2 linked regions of the Sandaracinus amylolyticus genome follow. The protein of the gene in region 1 binds, or shares a complex with, the protein of each later gene. Links are inferred from orthologs where the notes say so. Each region holds a gene or a part of one and is shown in the gene's direction. Other genes may lie near its edges. The genes, in order: groL and metK.

Evidence for each region.
Region 2: the proteins of groL (region 1) and metK are in contact, whole or in part, in a cryo-EM structure (PDB 8P4O), measured with the Escherichia coli proteins. The link is inferred for Sandaracinus amylolyticus from one-to-one orthologs.

What each region holds. Positions count from the first base shown.
Region 1 is NZ_CP011125.1:3,870,992-3,874,150, reverse strand. The notes cover bases 211-3,054. They hold groL (chaperonin GroEL), read left to right. Parts: upstream 211-737; coding sequence 738-2,372; downstream 2,373-3,054. Other genes in these bases: DB32_RS16515 (coiled-coil domain-containing protein), read right to left, coding at 2,485-3,054; groES (co-chaperone GroES), read left to right, coding at 409-696. In the rest of the region: DB32_RS16530 (hypothetical protein), read right to left, coding at 1-103; more of DB32_RS16515, read right to left, coding at 3,055-3,159.
Region 2 is NZ_CP011125.1:390,090-393,250, forward strand. What follows is about bases 184-3,029. They hold metK (methionine adenosyltransferase), read left to right. Parts: upstream 184-893; coding sequence 894-2,165; downstream 2,166-3,029. Other genes in these bases: DB32_RS49845 (hypothetical protein), read right to left, coding at 184-703; DB32_RS01595 (TrpB-like pyridoxal phosphate-dependent enzyme), read left to right, coding at 2,304-3,029. Outside these bases: more of DB32_RS49845, read right to left, coding at 1-183; more of DB32_RS01595, read left to right, coding at 3,030-3,161. UniProt on the Escherichia coli protein: Catalyzes the formation of S-adenosylmethionine (AdoMet) from methionine and ATP.

The sequences.
Region 1 (3,159 bases):
GGGTCTCCTCGGGCGCGTCGATCCGGTGGCGACCCAGCGCATCGTCCAGCCGCTCACGAAACCAGAACCGCAGGTCGGCGAACGTCTCGATCACGGTGCTCACCTCCGAGGCTTCTGCCGAGAAAATCTACGGCACGGAGGCGGCGGCGCGAAGAATTCCCCAAGTGTTCCGGTGGTTTCCGGAATGTCTCCGGCGCGTCGTCGGCAGCCGCGCGCCGCGAGTGCCAACGCGCCGCCACGAACCGGCGCAACCGCACGGAATCATTGGCGTCCGCAGCGTCGCGAGAAAATCGCGAGGGGCCATCTTGACCGTTGCAGGGCCCAGGTTAGGTTCCCGGCCCGCTGTCAGCACTCGCCGGGTGCGAGTGCTAACGAAGTGCAAATCGGACCCCCAAGGAGGGCTCAGACATGGCGATTCGTCCCCTGCACGACCGCGTGCTCATCCAGCGCGTGAAGGAAGAGGAGAAGACCAAGGGCGGGATCATCATCCCCGACACGGCGAAGGAAAAGCCGGTCGAGGGCAAGGTGATCGCCGTCGGCAGCGGCAAGATCCTCGAGGACGGCTCGGTCCGGAAGCTCGAGGTCAAGCCCGGCGATCGCGTCCTCTTCGGCAAGTACAGCGGCCAGGAGATCAAGGTCGACGGCCAGGAGATGGTGATCCTCCGCGAAGACGACATCGTCGGCATCGTGGAGTGATCTCGAAAGACTGACTTCAGCGGAAGACGGAGACGAAGAACATGGCAGCCAAGGAAATTCTCTACGATACGACCGCGCGCGACCGCATTCTCGCCGGCGTCAACACGCTCGCGAACGCGGTGAAGGTCACGCTGGGCCCCAAGGGCCGCAACGTCGTCATCGAGAAGAGCTTCGGCGCTCCGACGGTCACGAAGGACGGCGTGACGGTCGCGAAGGAGATCGAGCTCGCGGACAAGTTCGAGAACATGGGCGCGCAGATGGTGCGCGAGGTCGCCAGCAAGACGTCGGACGTCGCGGGTGACGGCACCACGACGGCGACCGTGCTCGCGCAGGCGGTCTACCGCGAGGGCTCGAAGATGGTGGCCGCGGGCCACAACCCGATGGAGCTCAAGCGCGGCATCGACGCGGCCGTCGCGGCGATCACCGAGGAGCTGAAGAAGCTCTCGAAGCCGACGAAGGACCCGAAGGAGATCGCGCAGGTCGGCACGATCTCGGCGAACGGCGACGAGACGATCGGCAAGATCCTCGCCGAGGCGATGGAGAAGGTCGGCAAGGAAGGCGTCATCACGGTCGAGGAGGCGAAGGGCCTCGAGACCACGCTCGACGTCGTCGAGGGCATGCAGTTCGACCGCGGCTACCTGTCGCCCTACTTCGTGACGGATCCGGAGCGCATGGAGGCGATCCTCGAGGACGCCTACATCCTGATCTCCGAGAAGAAGATCTCGAACATGAAGGACCTCCTCCCGGTCCTCGAGGCGATCGCGCGTCAGCAGAAGCCGCTCCTCATCCTCTCGGAGGACGTCGAGGGCGAGGCGCTCGCGACGCTCGTCGTGAACAAGCTCCGCGGCACGCTACACGTCGCGGCGGTGAAGGCGCCGGGCTTCGGCGATCGCCGCAAGGAGATGCTGAAGGACATCGCCATCCTGACGGGTGGTGAGGTCGTCAGCGAGGAGCTCGGGATCAAGCTCGAGAACGTGACCCTGAACGATCTCGGCCGCGCGAAGCGCGTCCGGATCGACAAGGAGAACACGACGATCGTCGACGGCGTGGGCGCGAAGGACGCGATCAAGGGCCGCATCGAGACGATCAAGAAGCAGATCGAGGACACGACGAGCGACTACGATCGCGAGAAGCTCCAGGAGCGCCTCGCGAAGCTCGTCGGCGGCGTCGCGGTCATCAAGGTCGGCGCGGCGACCGAGGTCGAGATGAAGGAGAAGAAGGCGCGCGTCGAGGACGCGCTCCACGCGACCCGCGCGGCCGTCGAGGAGGGCATCGTCCCCGGCGGTGGCGTGGCGCTCCTTCGCGCGCAGTCGGCGCTCGACGGCCTCAAGCTCAGCGACGAGCAGGCGGTCGGCGTGCGCATCGTGCGCCGCGCGATCGAGGAGCCCCTGCGCCAGATCTCGGCGAACGCGGGCGTCGAGGGCTCGATCGTCGTCGACAAGGTCAAGAACGGCAAGGGCGGCTTCGGCTACAACGCCGCGCGCGACTCGTACGAGGACCTGATCTCGGCCGGCGTCATCGACCCGACGAAGGTCGTCCGCACCGCGCTGCAGAACGCGTCGTCGGTCGCGAGCCTCATGCTCACGACCGAGGCGCTCATCGCCGAGCTCCCGAAGGAGGAGAAGGCGGCGGCGGGCGGCGGTCACGCGCACGGCCCCGGCGGCATGGATTTCTGATCCACCGCTGACGCGCTGAACGAAGAAGGCCGCGCTCTCCTCGGAGGGCGCGGCCTTCGTCTTTCCGGGGCGGGAGTCGAGAGGGGAGGCGCGCAGCCTCCCCCGGGCCAGCTCAGTAACGGCGGAGGAGACGCAGCATCGACGCGATGCGATCGGCGGCCTCGGCGCGCTGATCGTTCGCGATCTCGCCGAGGAGCGTCTCGAGGCTCGCGCGCGCCTGGGCGAACGCGTCGCGCATCGAGCGCTGCTCGCGCTCCGACTGCGTGATGCGGCCCTCGAGGACCATCAGCTGCGCGTCTCGATCACCGAGCGTCTGGTGCAGGCGGCGCAGATCGGCGTCGCGCTCGGCGGAGCCGCCGTTCTGCTCGGCGTGTCGGCGCGCCTGGCGCTCTTGCTCGAGCTCGCGCTCGAAGCGCACCGCGCGCTCTTCCGCCATCAGCACGCGCTGCACGAGCTCGCGCTCGTCGCCGGGCGCCTCGCCGGACTTCATGCGCTCGAGCGCGCGCAGGCGATCGTCGCGATCCTGGAGCTGCGCGGTGAGCGAGCGGAGCATGAGCTCGCGATCTTCGGCCTCGCGCTGCAGGTCGCGCAGCTGCTCGCGAAGGCGCGCGTCGCTCGCGGGCGCGGCCGCCGCGACGGCGCCGGTGTCGAGCCCGCTGGCGATCGACGAGAGGATCTGGCGCGCCTCTGCGAGCGCGCGGCGCGTCTCTTCGTGCTCGCGGGCGAGGCGCTCTCTCGCGCGCTCGGAGTCGGCGATGCGCGCGTCACGCGCCTCGAGCTCGCGCCG
Region 2 (3,161 bases), 3.5 Mb from region 1 along the record:
CGCTCATTCCGTCCGCGTCGCCGAAGCCCTCGGCGCACGCGACGCCGCACGCGCCTGCGCTGCACACGGCCACCTGGTTGAGCGCAGGCGCGGGCGTCGGGCACACGATGCAGTCGTTCGCGCCGGTCCCGCAGCGCATCGGGTTCGTGAGCACGTCGTCGTACTCGGTGCTCACGCACATCCCGGCCGACTCGACGCACTCGTCGGCGCTGCAGCTGTTCGAGTCGTCGCAGTCACGCGAGCCCGGGCTCTGGCACCGCCCTTCGACGCACACCTCGACGCCGTTGCAGAAGTTCCCGTCGCCAGTGCAGTCGGTGTCGAACTCGCACGCCGGCGCCTCGCTGCACCCGATGCGGAGGTAGCAAGCGGTCCCGTCGGGGCACGCGGTGTCGTCGGGCGTGTTCTGGCATTCGTCGGTCGCGGTCACGCACTCGTCGCGCGTGCACGAGATGCCGTCGTCGCAGGTCGGGATCGCGCTCGCGATGCAGCGATTCTCCCGGCAGATCAGCCGACCGTTGCAGAAGATCCCGTCGTCGGCGCAGTCCTCGTCGAACTGGCACTCACCGCTCGTGCTCCCGTCGCCCCGCGCCGCGTCCGACGTGCTGCCGTCGCGGCGACCTCCGCTTCCTCCATCGGCGCACCCGGCGATCGCGGCGCCGGCACAAGTCAAGAGAACGAGCCAACCCCATGCTCGCAAAGCCATCCCGGATCCACCTCTCGGCTAGGTTCAGCGAGCGTACACGAATGCACCTCTCCCCCACCACGGGGGGCGAGGGCGTGCAGAGAGAGGTGCGCGGATTGACTCGGCTCGTGGACTCCCTTATGAACGCGCCGCCCGGAGCCCGGGCCGCCACGCACGTTCGACGCGCGAAGAAGAAAGGGTCGAAGCTCAGATGTCCGGATATCTCTTCACCTCGGAGTCGGTCACCGAAGGCCATCCCGACAAGCTCTGCGACGCGATCTCCGACTCCGTCCTCGACGCGATCCTCGAGAAGGACGCGCGCGCCCGCGTGGCGTGCGAGACGATGGTGAAGACCGGCTACGCGATCGTCGCGGGCGAGATCACGACGAAGGCCGTGATCGACTTCCCGAAGGTCATCCGCGCGGCGATCAAGGACATCGGCTACACGGCCGAGTGCGGCTTCGACTGGGAGCACTGCGCGATCCTCACCGCGATCGAGCAGCAGTCGCCCGACATCGCGCAGGGCGTGAACATCGAGACCTCGCTCTCGAAGGATCAGGGCGCGGGCGATCAGGGCCTGATGTTCGGCTACGCGTGCGACGAGACGCCCGAGCTGATGCCGATGCCGATCCAGCTGGCGCACCGCCTCGCGCAGCGCCTCGCGAAGGTTCGCAAGAACGGCACGCTCCCGTGGCTCCGCCCCGACGGCAAGACCCAGGTCACCGTCGAGTACGGCCCGGACGGCAAGCCGGTGCGCCTCGACGCGATCGTCGTCAGCACGCAGCACTCGCCCGACGTGAAGTCGAAGAAGATCACCGAGGCGATGACCGAGGAAGTCATCCAGAAGGTCTGCCCGGCGAACATGATCGACAAGAAGACGAAGATCTTCGTCAACCCGACGGGGCGCTTCGTCATCGGCGGACCGGTCGGCGACGCGGGCCTCACCGGCCGCAAGATCATCGTGGACACCTACGGCGGCATGGGCCGTCACGGTGGCGGCGCGTTCAGCGGCAAGGATCCGAGCAAGGTCGATCGCTCGGCCGCGTACTTCGCGCGCTACGTCGCGAAGAACATCGTCGCGAGCGGCGTCGCCGCGCGCGCCGAGGTGCAGGTCGCGTACGCGATCGGCGTTGCGAAGCCGATGGGCGTGTACGTGTCGACGTTCGGCACCGGCAAGGTCGAGGACGCGAAGATCGCTGCGGCGGTCAGCGACATGTTCGACTTCCGCCCGCGCGCGCTGATCGAGACGCTCGAGCTGCTCAAGCCGATGTACCGCCCGACCGCGGCGTACGGTCACTTCGGCCGCACCGAGAAGGGCTCGTTCACGTGGGAGCGCACGGACCGCGCGGCGGAGCTCGCGGACCGTCTCCTCGGCGGCAAGAAGGCGGCGAAGGCCACCTCGATCTCGAACGGCTCGAACGGCGAGAAGAGCGCCGCCAAGCCGGCGAAGAAGAAGGCGTCGGGCAAGGCCGCGCAGGCCTGACCGTCTCCGCCTGAACGATCGCGCCACGAAGGCCGCGCACCGGGACACCGGGCGCGGCCTTCGCGCGTTTCGAAGGTCGTCGCACGCCCGTTGCGCGTGCTCGTCGCCCTCGCCGACCATCTCGGCCAGGAGGGGACTTTGACGACCAAGTATTTGTTGCCCGAGAGCGAGATCCCGCGTCACTGGTACAACATCCTCGCGGATCTCGGATCGCCGCCCGCGCCCGTGCTGCACCCGGGCACGAAGGAGGCGGTCGGTCCGAGCGATCTCGCGCCGCTCTTCCCGATGGCGATCATCGAGCAGGAGATGAGCGCGCAGCGCGAGATCGCGATTCCCGACGAGGTGCGCGACGTGCTCGGGCTCTGGCGACCGACTCCGCTCTTCCGCGCCCACGCGCTGGAGCGCGCGATCGGGACTCGCTCGCACGTCTATTACAAATACGAGGGTGTCAGTCCGTCGGGCAGTCACAAACCGAACACGGCAGTCGCGCAGGCCTATTACAACGCGCGAGAGGGCGTGAAGCGGCTCGCGACGGAGACCGGAGCGGGCCAGTGGGGCTCGTCGCTCTCGTTCGCGGCGGCGCGCTTCGGGCTGCACGTCACCGTCTACATGGTGAAGGTGAGCCATCAGCAGAAGCCCTATCGCCGCTCGATGATGCAGGTGTGGGGCGCGGAGGTGTTCGCGTCGCCGAGCACGCGCACCAACGCGGGCCGCAAGATCCTGGAGCTCACCCCGGAGAGCCAGGGGTCGCTGGGCATCGCGATCTCGGAGGCGGTCGAGGACGCGGCGACGCACGACGACACCAAGTACGCGCTGGGCTCGGTGCTCAACCACGTGTGTCTGCACCAGACCGTGATCGGCCTCGAGGCGCAGCGACAGATGGAGATGGCGGGCGAATATCCCGACGTCGTCATCGGCTGCCACGGCGGCGGGAGCAACTTCGCGGGGATCGCGATCCCGTTCGTGCGCGACAAGATGAACGGCAAGAAGGTGCGC